2 regions of the Desulfitobacterium sp. genome follow, and region 2 is predicted to be linked to the other one. Evidence: a T-box and tRNA genes for the amino acid it is inferred to sense, from the RefSeq annotation. Region 2 holds a T-box; the other holds one or more tRNA genes.
The links. The T-box of region 2 lies ahead of leuS (leucine--tRNA ligase). A T-box ahead of a tRNA ligase gene usually reads a tRNA of that ligase, here a tRNA-Leu.

Region 1 (6,418 bases), on a different contig from region 2:
AGATTTTGGAGAGAGGTATAGGCTTGCTCCCGGGTCTCGTTCGAAACTGCTGAATACACCTCCACATCTTGAAAGGCATCATCCTCGATAAACATAGTATCAAAACCCAAATCGGATAACTTCTCAATATAGGTGCGCGTGAGCTTTACTCCCGCCTGTAAAAGAACTTTTCCGTTAGGGCTAACCAGCGGCCTAGCCAGGACCTCCCCTTCATTAACATAAGCAATATTTACTAGACGCATAATCCAACTCCTGTATTTCAATAATCATCTTTCTTATCTTATATTTTACCATATTAAGGGTTTAAAAAAATGTATATACATCTTCGCCAAGTTTCGCCGCTATACCTCTTCAAATTCCTATTTCAGAGATATTTTCCCTTTAGTCCTATTGCAACTTCCACCTAGTCCTATCCTAAAATGCTTTAAAAAGCATATTCATATCAGTTCTTAATTATTTCTATTATACTCTGTATTTACCAAAAAATGAAATATTATAAAAAGATAATTTTTATTCTTTTGTAATTTATAAATTTAAAAGTGGGGTGTTCAAAATAGATTTACTTCGACAAAAATTCCTATGGCTTTATGGATTTTTTTTGAGTAAAATAGAAATGTTAGTCTATGAATGTATTAACCTGTTATCCAAAGAAAGGAAGTCGAGTCATGTGGAATCACCAATTGCTTAAGCTAATAGAGGAAATGAGGAATCAGCTTAATCAATTAGGCAAGCTCAAGCCGCTTACTGATCCGGAAGTAGTAACATTAAGTCAAAAATTGGACAAGCTCTTGAACGAATATTACCTTGCTGCAAAATGAGTTTTTAAGCCCTATCTCAGGATAGGGTTTTTTATTAATTGACTAAATAAAAAAACCCTTGATTTATCAAGGGTTTTAGCATTTTCATAAATGGTGCGGTCGAGAGGACTTGAACCTCCACGGGCTTGCACCCACTAGAACCTGAATCTAGCGCGTCTGCCAGTTCCGCCACGACCGCGTAACAATGTATATTATATGAAAACTAAGGTTACCTGTCAAGAAGTTTTAGCGAATTTTAAAATCCACTTTTAAATTCTATTTTGAACACGCACTTATACACCTTGTATAAACGTTCTACCCCATAAAAGCTCCTTCGCTTTTGCTCAGGATAACTGGGCATATTTCTTTTTTAGTTCTAACTTTGCCTTCTCCGTAACTCCGTTATAAACGGATTTAAGTGATATTCCCGAATTAAGAGCAAGCTTGCGACAGTCCTCGTATTCCGGACTCACAGTGCAAACTTTTCCCTCTAAAAAAGCGATTTTTACTCTGGCTAAGCCTTGTTCGGTTTCTACGGTTAGGAATTCATAGTCAAGCATATATTTTTTAATCGGATAGACTCGCATCCCTATCGTTGTAGTTTCTTCAAAAAGAATACTACGAACTTCATCTAGGCAAAAGGGAGGAATTTGCACACTTAGTAGTACTGCTGGGCGGTTCTTTTTCATTTGGATATTTTGCAGATAGACATCCATTGCCCCTGCTTTAAATAATCTTTCAAATAGGTAGTCATAAAATTCCGGATTCATATCATCGATATTTACTTCAACGGTCAACGCTTCCCCTTCTTGAAGCCCCTTCCGGATCGGTCCCTCTTTATCTTCAATCTCGCCAACGGTCAGCTGCAAAAGGTTAGGAATGGATAAATCCTTAGATCCTGCACCATAGCCAACCCGCTCAGGCTTGATCGCAGGCATGGATCCGAAATTCTTACAGTATGTAGTTAAAATCGCAGCTCCCGTGGGAGTTACTAATTCGCCCTCCACATCTTGAGAATAAATCGGTACCTCCTGTAATAATGCCAAAGTAGCCGGAGCCGGTACCGGTAAAAGTCCATGAGCAGCTTTTACAAAGCCTTTGCCTATATGAAGAGGCGAGGCATATACCTTTTCAATCCCTAGACGCCAAAAACCGATAACTGCTCCGACAATATCGACAATGGCGTCCACTGCACCAACTTCATGGAAGTGAATCTGATCCGGAGTGGTGCCGTGAATTTTGGCTTCCGCTTCGGCTAAACGCAAAAAAATCTGCAGACTTTTTTCTTTTACTTCAGTTGGCAGGGTGCTTTTAGCAATGATTTCCTGAATATCGGCTAGATGCCGATGGACATGTCCTTCTAAGGATCGAACATGCACCTTGGTACCACTAATTCCCTGTTTAAGCACCTTCACAGCGGTGATTTTATACTCATCTAAAGCTAAGCCTGCCAGATCTGTTTGTAAAAGGTCAAAATCCAATCCCGCGTCAACGAGAGCCCCTAAGAGCATATCGCCGCTGATTCCGGAAAAACAATTAAAATAAGCCGCTTTCATACCTAATCTCCTTACGCTTACCTTGCAATTATTATTATGCTATTCTATACTTGGTCAGGCTACATATATAAGAGGGAGTGTTTACAGCAATGAATGTCGCTTTCTTCCTAATTCCCAAACAAGATGTTATTTACCTTAAAGTCAATTCTACCATGCGCCAAGCACTCGAAAAAATGGAATTCCACCGCTATTCGGCGATTCCTCTCATCGATGAGCAAGGTTCCTATTGCGGAACAATTACTGAAGGGGATCTATTGTGGAAACTAAAAAATACTCCCGGTCTTGGTTTTCATAATACTCATAGCGTTCGCCTTACGGAGGTGGAACAGCATATTCAAAATCACCCCGTTTCCATCAACTCCCGAATGGAGGATCTGATCTCCCGGGCAGTAGAACAGAACTTTATTCCCGTAGTGGATGATCAGCGAATCTTTATCGGCATCGTCCGCCGCCGCGAAATTCTTGAGTACTGTTCTAGGGCTTTAGGCAAGCTGGAATCATTAGAATTAGACGAAGCATAACTGTTTTTATTTAAATAAAGTTTCCGCCATCTACTACCCAGGTTTGACCGGTAACAAATCCCGCATTGGCTATTAAGGAATAGGCAACCTCCGCCACATCTTCAGGGGTACAAACCCGCTGCAAAGGTGTCCCATCGGCCATGCTAGTACATGCGCCTTTTGTCCTTTTACCCAGCGTGGGCGACGAAACTTCCCAATATTTCGCACCCAATAACATGGGCAAAAATTTAGACTTAAACGATGAAAATCCGCATGGACACATGGTTTCGGGTGCAAAAAGATGCTACTCCTAATCAACCAAAACGAAGTGCCGTCATGCGGAAACCTATTAATGAAATTCAAAACATACTCAGTACACACGGTCATTCTAATAACAATATCATATTCTATCTGATGAAAACTTTCAAGTTCAAAACACTTCGTGGGTGTTCAAAAACACTTCGTGTCTAGGTAGGATTTAAAAGAAAATAATTCTACGGTACAACTGAAATCTTCATCACACTAATGATAGTCCTCTTATGTTGCTAAGTGTCGTCAATGCATATATAACTTAAACTGATAGTCCCATCATCCTAGGAAGGAAGAGAGAAATTTCCGGAATATAAGTAACAACTATCAAGACTAAAATCATGACAAAGATCCACGGCCATATCCTCTTAGCTAAAACTTCATATTTAACATTGGAAATCATACTTGCCATAAATAGATTGGCCCCGAATGGTGGGGTTACAAACCCAATGGCCAAGTTTAAAATCATGATCATGCCGAAATGGATAGGACTAATACCAAGGGCTTCCACAATCGGCAGCAAGATAGGAACAAGAATAATGATCGCCGCATTGGTCTCCATGAAGGTACCCACGATCAGCAGTAGAATGTTAATCATTAGTAGCAGGAAGGTGGCATTGGTAGTGATGGCTAGAATTGCCTCGGAGATCATTTTAGGAATTTGCTCGATTGCCAAAATTCTTCCAAAGCCGGAGGACATACCTATAACAAATAATACGGGAGCACAAAGCACTACCGCCCGATAGCCAAGATAAGGCAATTCGCTAATCTTAATTTCTTTATACACGAATACGCTAAGGAATATACCTAAAAAACAGGCCAAAGCTGCTGCTTCGGTAGGGGTAAATATTCCGCCATAGATGCCCCCAAGTACGATAAATGGGATCGAGAGCGAAGGTATCGCTACAAAAAATATCTTAAGAACTTCTTTAAACGTATAATGATGCGGGGTTTTGACTACATAACCACGTTTTTTTGAAGAAATATAAGCGTAAGTACATAATGCGGTACCGACGAGTATCCCTACAGGAAAACCGGCCGTGAACATAGAGGTTACGGAAGCATTGGCCGCAACAGCATAAACAACCATACATATGCTCGGCGGGATGATAGTTCCGATGGTTCCGGCTGTGGCAACCATGGAGGTAGCATAGGGTTTGTCATAGCCTTCAGAAGCCATCATGGGAATCATGATCAGACCAATGGCCGCAACCGTCGCTGAACCGGTACCGGATATAGCGGCAAAAAACATACAAGCTACGATTGAAACAATTCCCAGGCCGCCGGTCATATTGCCAAAAAAGATCTTGGCAACATCCAACAGTCGTTTGGAAATACCGCCCTTTCCCATTATATCGCCGGCAAAAGTGAACAAAGGTATGGCGAGCAGCGTAAACGAATCAAGGCCCAAGGTGATTGATTTTGTAAAACTCTCCAGCGAGATGGCTTTATAGACATAAATCATAATTAATGATGCTATTCCCTGGGAAAAAGCGATTGATACGGAGAAAATTATTAAAAAGGCAAATGATAGAAAAAATACTGGTATCATCGCTTACCACCCGCTTTCCTCTGGTTCTCCTCAAGCAATACAGTTCGATCTAGAGTTAGATCAAGCTCCTCTTTTTGTTTAAGAGGAGTAAAGAAAATGTTATTAGCTCCGGAATATTGACCGCCGTCATTTCGGAATAAATCGTAGGAGGAGTTAAACCTTCTGATCTTCCAGACTAAGGACTGAAGAGTTCTCAGGCACATCAGCGTATATCCGACCACTGCTGCGCCATGTAGCCAATTCATGCTGATATTGGCGGTAAGACCTCTATCACCAAACAAGGATACGGATTGCATGATATCTATGGAACCTTTAAGCAATAACACAAGCACAGCAAGCGTTAAAACATCAACCGTAATTAAGACAAGCCTTCTGACTATCGTCGGAAAAAGCTCCCTGATAAAATCTACGCCAATATGACGACCATTTCGTGATATATATCCTATCGATACGAAGCATAGCCAGACAAATATAAATCTTGCGATTTCCTCGCCCCATGCAAAACCGCTATGAAATACAAACCGTAGAATTACCTGAACCGTGACCAGTGACATCATTAAATAAAAAATTATTGTCATTAACAAGGGTTCAAGATTTACATCTAACCATTTTAAAAGGTTTTTCATACATATCTGCTCCCATTATATTTCATTTAGGAAACAAGGGCGTTTCCGTCGAAACACCCCTGTCCACTTTACAATGATCGGTTAGAGTCACGTTAGATAGCTTACTTCCTTGTTTGTTCTGCATACCTCTGAACAAGATCATATTTTTCTTGACCGGCTAGTGAGATTATAGTGGGAGAAACAACTTTGTTCATGATAGCACTCATTTCTTTTCTTGCCTCGGGCGAAACCTCGTTAACCTGAACACCTGCATCTTTAATTGCTTTTAACATTGAATCCTCTTTTTGAACAATATTTTTCCTATGGAAAAGAACTGACTCGCGGAGCGCATCGGCGACAATCTTACGGTCTCCTTCAGATAAGCTGTTCAGAAATTTATCATTGGCTACAAGGATATCTGTTGAAAATAGGTGTGAAGTCAGCGAAATATACTTCTGAACTTCATAAAACTTTGCTTCATAGATACTGGAAATGGCACTTTCCTGTCCATCAATTAGTTTTTGTTGGAGCGCCGTGAATAGTTCATTATAGGCAACAGAACTTAAGGATGCACCAACTGATTCCCAAGCCTTTGTCTGCACTTCGCTGTATCCTCTGATTTTGAGTCCCTTCAAATCTGTTACCGAAGTGATGGGTTGTTTACTGTTCGTGAATTGCCTGAATCCGGTAGGGAAATAGGCAAGACCTGTCATACCCATTGCTTGGTATTCTTTAAGCATTGCCAGACCAGCATCACTGTCCTGGAAACGGAAGGCATGATCATAGTTGTCAAAGAGGAAATAACTTTCAAGAGCAGCCAGCGGTTTAATGGTATTGCTGATATTCATTGGGTTGCTGGTAGCCATCTGAATGTCACCTTTACGAACCTGATCGATCATCTCAAGCTCTTTGCCGAGCTGTCCGGAAAGAAAAAGCTGCACATCAATTCTGCCATTGGTTTTTTCTGCAACTGTTTTCTTGAACAGTCCTAGGGCCTCTGCACCCGGACTATTCTCAGAAAGCACGCTACCAATTTTAATGACCACCTTCTCTTCAGGCTTCGGAGCAGGGGTACTTGTGCCATTACCAGTACCATTGT
Region 2 (9,896 bases):
GCTGATCTTGGGGAACGGGAACAATGCCGCAATGATCACAATAAACCATGGGAATCGGTGCACCCCAATAACGCTGACGAGAAATCAGCCAGTCCCGCAGACGGAAGTTCACTTTCCGTTCGCCAAAACCATTCCGCTCAGCCTTTTCGGACATTTTCTCCCAAGCATCCATATTCTTTAGACCATCATATTCCCCGGAATTAACCATAATTCCCTCACCAACGAAAGCCGCCTTTAAAGGAGCGTCTTTTTCATCAGCCGGTGTACCCTCGGGCAGGATAACCGTTTTTATCGGAAGTTGATATTTGGTGGCGAACTCAAAATCCCGCTCATCATGAGCCGGAACACCCATCACCGCTCCTGTCCCATATTCCAATAGCACATAGTTAGCGATCCAGATGGGTACTTTTTCCCCGCTGTAAGGATTAATGCAATATGCCCCGGTAAACAAGCCTTCCTTTTCCGTCTCTGTGGAAGTCCGGGCGATCTCATTCAGTCCCTTCATCTTATTGATGAAGGCCTGAACCTCTTGTTCATATTCTGTTCCCACGATCAATTCCCGAACCAAAGGATGCTCCGGAGCTAAGACCACATAGCTTACCCCATAAATCGTATCCACACGAGTTGTATAAACCCGGATTTTGTCCCCACGGTCTTTTACCGTAAACTCAACTTCCGTTCCCTCGGAACGGCCGATCCAATTTTTCTGCATGGTTTTAACCTTCTCGGGCCAGCCGGGGAGCTTATCCAGATCATCCAACAGCACTTGGGCATAATCGGTGATTTTAAAGAACCATTGCTCCAGATCTTTTTTAGTTACGGCTGTATCACAGCGTTCACAGGCCCCATCCACCACTTGCTCGTTAGCAAGAACTGTGGCGCAGGAGGGACACCAGTTTACACCTGCCTTTTTCTTATAGACTAAGCCATGCTTATAGAACTCCAAGAACATCCACTGAGTAAATTTATAATAATCTGGATGACAGGTAGTCACTTCCCGATCCCAATCATAGGAGATACCCATTTCTTGAAGCTGCCGCTTCATATTGGCAATATTTTTCCAGGTCCACTCCGCCGGTGGAGTCTGGTTCTTGATAGCAGCATTTTCTGCGGGCAAACCAAAAGAGTCCCAACCGATAGGATGGAGCACATTAAACCCGCTCATCCGTTTAAAGCGAGCAATTACATCCACGATGGAGTAGTTGCGCACATGCCCCATATGGAGATTCCCCGAAGGGTAGGGGAACATGGCCAAGGCATAGTATTTAGGCTTATCTGAATGATCTAAGGCCCTGTAGTCCTTTCTCTCTACCCATTTTTTTTGCCATTTCGGTTCTATCTCCGAAAACAAATATTTCTCTTGCATAAAATTTTCCCCCTTAAATTTAAGAACCGGCCGTTAGTTGCCCTAAAAATAAAAAACTCCCGTCCCCCTAAAGGGACGAGAGTATACTCCCGCGGTACCACCCAATTTCCATAGCACTTTGTCGATGGTAACGGTTCGCACCGGTACTCATTGTTACTTGAGTACAGCTCCGGGGTGAGTGCACCAAATTCTCATAGCAACTTTCACCGGCCGTTGCCTCTCTGGCATGAGTTCCTTCGGATTGCTCCCCATCAACGCTTTTCTATTCATAAAAGTATATTCTATAATAAGCCATTTTTCTACACTATGTCAAGCTACGACCACATAAGTCGCAACCACATAAGTCGTACAAAGTTAGACCGGTAAAAGGTTAAACCGTTATTCCGGGCAATCGCGAAGATTATTAATGATAAAACGAAACAAGGAACCTGTCCCCTTGTTTCAAAAGGTAACTACTTTGGCGTCTCCCCAGAGGCGCTCCAGATTATAAAACTCTCTTTGGTCAGGGGTCATAATATGAATGACTAAATCCCCGCAATCTACAAGAACCCATTTGGCCTCTTGCACCCCTTCTATCCTAAGAATTGCCATACCGATTTCAGAGAGCTTTTCGGATAGATTATCGGTAATAGCCTTTACTTGAGTAGTGGAATTTCCGGTGACGATTAAGAAATAATCTGTAACCATAGAAATCCCTTTCAGATCTAAAAGAATAGCTTCCCGACCCTTTTTCTCTTCAACGATCTGTACAACACCTTGCAATTGATTATCTGTCAGCAAATTTTTGCCTCCTTTTCAAATCTTCGTAAGTAAGCAATGTCTGAGGATGAATAACGCGCTTATTTTTTTGCAAATAAGCCAGAGTATGTTCAACACATAAGAGTGTACCGTTCTCAAGATTATCATACAAGGATTGACGCAGTTTGTCTACTTTTGGAAAGGAACGCTGTGGCTCCGTTAAATCCGCACTATAGATCAGCATTCCTAATTCGCCCATTCCGGGTGCGCCAAGGGTATGATTGGCAATGGCTTCAAGTACTTCCGCGTCTTCGTAACCGTATTCATGCTTTAACCAGTAAGCCGCCAAGGGACCGTGAAGAATATGAGGATTTTCCTTATCTTCGCGATACTTTAATAAATTCCATTCCATTGCCAGAGCAATCTGTTGTTGAAGATCAAGCTCTTTTTTCAGGTCATGAAGAAAAGCGGCTATCTGAGCCTTTTCCTCGTCCAGCTTATGCCTTTGGGCCAACTCCAAAGCCCATTGTACAACTCCCAGAGTATGGCTGAACCTTCGTGCGGACATTGATCTCTTTGCAAGCATCGAGGCTTCTTGAATATTCAAGCAAAAATACCCGCCTTTATTATAAATATAACTTATGTAACTGCAAACTGTAAAAGATACGCCGAGAAGACCCTGCTTACCGACTTGGAAAAGAGGGCCTTCCGGAACTTCAATTTTAGAGCTGTTGCTTCGGCCTGGCTTCATTGACTGTTAAAGGACGGCCGCCAAAGTCCTTCCCATTTAGATCCGCTGCCATGCGCTCTGCATCAGCATCCTCTACCTCTACAAATCCAAAACCTCTTGAGCGCCCAGTTTCGCGATCCGTAATTATACGGCTGCTAATAACCTGACCATATTGGCCAAAAAAAGAACTGAGATCCTCGGATGTAGTGTTCCAGGGTAAATTTCCGACATAAAGGGTTGCCATTTGCTGTCACCTCTTACTTAATGGATTCGATTTTAGTATAAACAAATCAATCAGAACTATACTTTCCTGATTTTGTAATCATCTCTAGGTATATAAACCCGCTTCCTCAATATAAAGACGTACGGATTCCGGCAGTAAATAGCGAATCGGCTTACTTTCTTTGACCCGCCGACGAATATCCGTAGAGGATATGGCTAAAGCCGGCACGTCAAATAGGTGCATATAGGGAAGAAATTCCGGAAATTCACGCTTTAGTTCTTCCAGAAATTCATGTGCATCAAAGCCCGGTCGAGAAGCACCCACAAAATGGCTCAAGGATAAAACCGATTGAACCTCTTTCCAAGTAAATATCTCCCGGAAGGCATCGGATCCCGTAATAAAATAAAGTTCGTGCTCCGGATAAAGCCCGTGCATATACTTGAGAGTGTCAACTGTATAAGAATATCCTTCCCGCTGAATTTCCACGTCGGAAACTTCAAAAAAGCTATTATCAGCAATAGCTCCTTTCACCATCTCATAGCGGTCGGCAGCGGGAGTGACCCCCCGACCGATCTTGTGGGGGGGATTGCCTGTAGGAATAAAAATTACCTTCTCCAAACCAAACTCATAACGGGCCATTTCAGCGGCCACCAGATGCCCGTAATGCAAGGGATCAAAGGTTCCCCCCATGATCCCGATTCTTTTGGGTGGGCTTAAATTACTTTTCATTTGCTTAATCCGGCAGCTCAATCAGGGGTTTCTTTTTTGATTCACGATAAAGCAGAAAGTTGCGGCCAATAACTTGAACCAACTCCGCACCGGTACCTCCGGCAAGTTCTTCGGCTGCACTTTGGACATCTTCCATACTGTTGGGAAGAACTCTTCCCTTGATCAACTCCCTAGCCTCCAAGGCCTCATTGGTTTGAGTGATGACGGCCTCCGTCACTCCACCTTTGCCAATCTGTAAGATGGGATCCATCTCATTACCCAGACCCCGTAAAAAACGCTTTTGTTTTCCGGTTAGCACTACTTAACCCCCTATCATTTATAACTCATTTATCACGCATAATTCTCTATTCTTCCCACTCAAATTCAAGGCCGCCGATCTGAACCTTATCTCCTTCTTTAATTCCTTCATCACGCAAGGCCTGATCGATTCCCATAGCCTTAAGAATGTTTTGGAAACGATATAGTCCGTCCTCGCTAGCAAATAAAGTCATCTTTACATGCTTTTCAATCTCTTTACCGGTGATTATAAAGTAGTCATTTTCACGGGTCAGTTCAAAACGATTCGGTGCTTCGACTTGGGTCACCTTATGCAGCTCCTCTTCCCGGACAAAAATCTGGGGAGCAGGGATTTCCGGCAAGACCTGAGCAATTGCATACACCAGCTCCTTAAGGCCTTCACCGGTAGCAGCGGAGACCGGGAAAATTCGATACTCTGCTCCCAGTTTTTCCTCTAACCGCTGTAAATTTTCTTCCGCACCGGGAATATCCATTTTATTGGCCACAATAAGCATCGTACGAGCAGCTAATTCTTGACTATATTGGCGAAGTTCATCTTTGATGATTTGAAAATCTTCTAAGGGATCTCGTTCCTCCGAACCGGCGATATCCAAAACATGAAGTATCAAACGGGTTCTCTCCGTATGCCTTAAAAACTCATGACCCAGTCCTGCCCCGGTGTGTGCTCCTTCGATTAAACCGGGAATATCGGCAACAACGAAGCTCTCCCCATCTTCAAGCTCCACTACCCCGAGGTTGGGCACTAAGGTGGTGAAATGATAATCCGCAATTTTGGGCTTGGCAGCGGAAATCCGGGAGATGATTGTTGATTTTCCTACATTAGGGAACCCCACTAACCCCACATCAGCCAGGAGCTTTAGCTCAAGCAAAAGGTTGCGTTCTTCTCCAGGCTCACCGTTTTCGGCAATCGTAGGTGCTTTGTTGGTATTACTCATAAACCGGGCATTGCCACGGCCGCCCCTGCCACCGGTGGCTACAATCACCTTTTGACCATGTTCAATGAGGTCGGCTAAAATTTCCCCGGTATCGGCGTCTTTGACCACGGTCCCTACCGGAATCCGGATAGTCATATCCTCGCCGCTTTTGCCATGCATATTCTTTCCTTGGCCGTGTTCGCCCCGTTCCGCTTTATAGTGGCGCTTATAACGGAAATCCACCAAGGTCCGCAGCCCTTCATCGGCCACAAAAATCACTTTGCCCCCACGACCGCCATCCCCACCGCTGGGACCACCTTCGGGAACGTATTTTTCACGGCGGAAAGCGACCGCCCCTGCTCCCCCGTCTCCGCCTTTGACATAGATTTTCGCCTGATCATAAAACATGTAATATCCCCTTCTGACCTTTAACCTTATGTACAATTACTTTGAACCGCTTAAACTTAAGCAATTGTCCCAAACCACATTATCGCCATCAGCTAAAGTACAATAGCATCTTAAGTCTTCTGCATTTTCGCATTTGACTTCTACGATAGGTTCCTCTAAACCTTGATAGCGTGCCTTGATAGCAGCCAAACACTCATTAGTGTACCCGTATAAGACTTCTCCGTATTCTTCTTGCCAAAAGTCTTGCCAAAAGTCCGTCCCTTTTAGAGGACTGCTCAATTGAATCTCCACTAATACATCTTCTTGACGTAAAGCAATGACAAAGCTTAGTAAAATTGCGCCAACAATCTCCTGAGGGATTTGACCAACTTGCTGCTCAGCCTCCAGCCCCCCGACCCCATCCCGCAGATAATGCAAAGCCCGCTCCGGCTGACCCAGCTGCAGATAACCGGCAACCACCTGCCAGTGATTCAAGAAGTCATGGCGCTGAAGACGATAATGATCCAATTGTTCAGCTAGAAGCCTTCGCTCTAAGGTGTGTTTATCAGTCATCAAGATCACCTTCTCAATTTGATAAGATCCTTCGGTCATTCTTTCCTCAGGATGACACCCTTATCAAGCTTTGTCATGCTGAGCGATAGCGAAGTATCCTAACCCGAAATGTATTCTCTCCTATTAGACAAAAAACCCCTGGGTTTTTCCCCAGGGGTGCGGTTCCGAAATTTCCCAGGGCCAACCGCCACTAAACTCTAGCAATAAAGCAGGTATTAAGTGGCGCTAGGCACTGGATAAGTCAGCTAAACTTCAGGTGAAGCAAAATGCTCCACCTGAAGTAAGTTTCCTTTAAGCTTGAGCAGCCTGGCGCTCAGGATAAATGCTAACTTGTTTACGGTTACGATCTTTGCGCTCAAATTTTACGTAGCCATCGATGGTAGCAAAGAGGGTGTCATCCTTACCCAAACCACAGTTTTTGCCAGGGTGAAACTTCGTTCCCCGTTGACGAACGATGATATTTCCTGCGGTAACGAATTGACCGTCTCCACGCTTCACACCCAAACGTTGAGCAGCACTATCACGACCATTTCGCGAACTACCTACCCCTTTTTTATGGGCAAATAATTGCAGATTCATTTTTAACATGGAGTCCACCTCCTCCGATTGATTTTAACATATTTTTCACCATAGTTTTGCTGAATTCCTTCAACACCTAAAACCATGGTTCTTAAGATCCATTGGGCTTGTTCCAGTGTCCAAGGCTCCAAAGCAGGAAGAGTACAGCTTAAAAACCCTCGCGGATCGTCCACTTCAACCTCCGGTTTAGTTGGGAGAAAATATTCCAAGCCGTTGACAGCTGAGATACTAAGCGCGGATACGGCGGCACAGACAATATCAACTCCGTGCTCGGCATATCCGGCGTGCCCTGATAATTCAAACTTGTGAATCAGTTGGCTGTCATCCAGCCAAAGATCCAAAGTAATGCCCTGATTCTTCATCTTAGGCTTGGATTGCCTCAACCACTACTTTTGTGTAGGGTTGACGATGTCCTTGTTTGCGACGATAATTCTTTTTAGCCTTATACTTAAAAACAACTATCTTTTCGCCTTTGCCATGCTCAACAACTTTAAGCAGAGCTTTAGCACCTTCGACAACCGGAGTACCGACTTTCACTGCGCCGTCTTTTTCTACCAGAAGAACTTTGTCGATGGTCACGGTATCTCCCACATTAGCGTTAAGCTTTTCCACGAAAAGAACTTTACCTTCTTCAACCCGGAATTGCTTGCCACCTGTTTCAATCACTGCGTACATTATTTACACCTCCCATGCCTAGACTCGCCTTTTCAGGCCGATTTTTATTAAAAAATCCGTTAAAATTGCCTGTTTCGTGCGGTTGCGGTGAGAAGTCACCACATTTAGATATTCTAGCATCAAGTAGTATCTACTGTCAATTACTTCTAAGATTTTCTTTAATTTTTGCGTAAGCGGAATGTGACAACACCCCTGTCACACCCTGCCCAATCCCTCGCATTGGGGACAAGGCTGACTATACCTCACCTCGAGAGTTTGGCCAACTTTTTTACGGGTTATTTCCACCAGGCCCAGTTGAGTGATACCCATAATCTGGCTCTTTACCTTATCCCTGGCTACCGCTTTTTCCAAAATTCCCAGTAGTTGCACCTTATCCTCTTCCATGGTCATATCGATGAAGTCGATGATGATTATTCCCCCCAAATTGCGCAAACGAAGTTGCTTGGCAATCTCAAGGGCTGCTTCCCGATTAATATGCAGAATTGTATCCTGTAAGGATTTTTCCCCCACATATTTTCCCGTATTCACATCGATAACAGTCAAAGCCTCAGTCTGTTGAATTACTAAATAGCCGCCGCTTTTCAGCCATACCTTCGGACGTAAAGCCTGGCGGATTTTATCATCGATTCCATAACGGTCAAAAATATTTTCTTCATAGAGCAACCGCACACGATTGGCAGCGGGATGCCCCAATTCCTTCAAAGCATTGCGCATCCCATCTGCTACTTCCGGCTGATTTACCGTAATTACTTCCACCTCTTGATCCACCCAATCACGGATGGCCCGAGATACTAAATTCACATCTTGATGCACCAACCCCGGAACCGAAACATGGGGAATTTTCCCCTCAAGCTTGTCCCATAAAGCAACACATTCCTGAAGGTCTTCCCGCAATTCTTTGCCATCGATTCCTTTGGCTAAGGTCCGAACAATTATCCCTTTTCCAGTGGGGCAAGCTTCCAGAGCAATTTCTCGGAGGCGGGCCCGTTCCTCATCTTCAGTGATCTTGCGGGAGACACCCACATATTCGGTGTTTGGCATCAGAACCGCATAACGCCCCGGTATGGTAAGATTTGTAGTGATTCTGGCCCCTTTTGTCCCCACCGGCTCCTTGACGACCTGTACCAGGATTTCCTGGCGGGGTTTAAGCGCCTGCTCAATTCTTAGCTCGGTGGAGGGGGGGAGCTTTTCATCCTCATCATATTGGAAGGGTACCGCATCACCTACATAAAGAAAAGCATTCTTGTCCAGCCCGATATCGACAAAGGCCGCCTGCATACCAGGTAAGATATTGATAACCCGCCCTCGATAAATATTACCGACCAAGCGGGATACCGAGGCTTCCTCTTCATAAACTTCAACCAGTTCCCCATCCTCCAAAACCGCCGCACGCATCGTCTGACCTTGACCTTGCAGAACTATCTCTTTCAAGGGCGTTTCCTCACTTCCCGAAAGCCTCATCCATAGGGGAATACTTCCGACCCTCATATTTGGCAAAGATACCGGTGCGTCTGATCCGAAGATAATCAAGATCCAGGGGTAGGTTTTCTAAATCACTAAGACTGGCAATGACTTCCTCCGGCCGCACACTGCCTTGATTGCCCACCTCAATTTCCAGTTCAAAAACAACCCTATCTCCTTGAATCTCCCCAGTTAAAACCTTTACCCAAGGCCGAATATCTTTTTCCACTCTGCCCTTTTTACTATACCTTGCATAGGGAACATGCTCCCTCTTCAGCCAAGCCTCGATTCCTTCCTGAAGGCGTGCTTCACCGACAGGCAAGCCCAAGGCTACTGTAACCTGATAGCTGGCAGCATTGAGCACAGCCATCAGAGCCTTAGCCGATTGAGTAATGTAGCGTCCCTCAATCAGACGGATTCCCATGGGAAGCTGCTCCTGCAAACGACCCAAGAGCTCCTTTAGATCAATCTCTTGTTCGAACTCAATATCTACATATTCGTGTTCACCTTCAACTCCAACCGCTAAAGCGGAGCCAAAGGAAAGCTTCGGATGGGGATTAAATCCCTCGGAATAGGCCAAACGGACTCCGGCTCTCCGCAAAGCCCTTTCAAATACCTTAGCCAAATCCAAATGGGAAATATATTTCGCTTCATCAAGCTTTGTGTAGGCTACTCTTACCCTCAAGGTCTTCACCCTTTCAAATCAATCTGAACCCCACGTTCCGGACAGATTCCGCACCCGGTGCAATCTACATAGCGGCAATCCAGAGTCCGGGCCTGTTTCAACGCTTTATAGTGTTCATTAATAAGGAAACGTTTGTTTACACCACTTTCGATATGATCCCAAGGGAGCACATCATCGTAATCCATTGCCCGGTTAGCATAGAAATGGGGATCAAGACCCAATTCCTCCAGGCATTCCAACCATGTTTCATATTTAAAATGTTCATGCCAACCATCGAACTTGCATCCCTTCTTTACCGCTAACTCCAGAACATCAGCCAGACGTCTGTCCCCTTTGGCAAATACTGCTTCCAGATAGCTGGTCTCCACATCATGGTAATTATACTTAATTCGTCGATCCCGAAGTTTTTCCCGCAAGTATTTTTGCTTTTGCGCCAAAGATGCCTTTCCTTCTTGAGGTTCCCATTGGAAGGGGGTGTGGCTTTTAGGGACAAAGGAGCTTGTGGACACAGTAACATTTACATTGCGCCTGCCTAAGCG

Region 1: it encodes a tRNA-Leu, which carries the amino acid that the T-box ahead of leuS (leucine--tRNA ligase) is inferred to sense. The anticodon was not compared.

The regions. Positions count from the first base shown of each region.
Region 1 covers NZ_CEVWNY010000134.1:823-7,240, reverse strand. The annotation lists partial or broken gene AC1U9U_RS14560 (HD-GYP domain-containing protein) at 1-242, opposite strand, end outside; gene AC1U9U_RS14555 (aspartyl-phosphate phosphatase Spo0E family protein) at 666-818, shown strand; tRNA gene AC1U9U_RS14550 (tRNA-Leu) at 910-996, opposite strand; gene larC (nickel pincer cofactor biosynthesis protein LarC) at 1,142-2,353, opposite strand; gene AC1U9U_RS14540 (CBS domain-containing protein) at 2,443-2,874, shown strand; partial or broken gene AC1U9U_RS14535 (SDR family oxidoreductase) at 2,885-3,027, opposite strand; gene AC1U9U_RS14530 (TRAP transporter large permease) at 3,425-4,714, opposite strand; gene AC1U9U_RS14525 (TRAP transporter small permease) at 4,711-5,340, opposite strand; gene AC1U9U_RS14520 (TRAP transporter substrate-binding protein) at 5,442-6,418, opposite strand, start outside.
Region 2 covers NZ_CEVWNY010000066.1:3,691-13,586, forward strand. The annotation lists gene leuS (leucine--tRNA ligase) at 1-1,366, opposite strand, end outside; T-box leader at 1,435-1,630, opposite strand; gene rsfS (ribosome silencing factor) at 1,808-2,146, opposite strand; gene yqeK (bis(5'-nucleosyl)-tetraphosphatase (symmetrical) YqeK) at 2,133-2,711, opposite strand; gene AC1U9U_RS10600 (RNA recognition motif domain-containing protein) at 2,827-3,078, opposite strand; gene nadD (nicotinate-nucleotide adenylyltransferase) at 3,163-3,786, opposite strand; gene yhbY (ribosome assembly RNA-binding protein YhbY) at 3,791-4,084, opposite strand; gene obgE (GTPase ObgE) at 4,131-5,405, opposite strand; gene AC1U9U_RS10620 (Spo0B domain-containing protein) at 5,442-5,957, opposite strand; gene rpmA (50S ribosomal protein L27) at 6,249-6,545, opposite strand; gene AC1U9U_RS10630 (ribosomal-processing cysteine protease Prp) at 6,539-6,898, opposite strand; gene rplU (50S ribosomal protein L21) at 6,900-7,211, opposite strand; ribosomal protein L21 leader region at 7,222-7,305, opposite strand; gene AC1U9U_RS10640 (Rne/Rng family ribonuclease) at 7,407-8,642, opposite strand; gene AC1U9U_RS10645 (TIGR03936 family radical SAM-associated protein) at 8,653-9,366, opposite strand; gene AC1U9U_RS10650 (TIGR03960 family B12-binding radical SAM protein) at 9,363-9,896, opposite strand, start outside.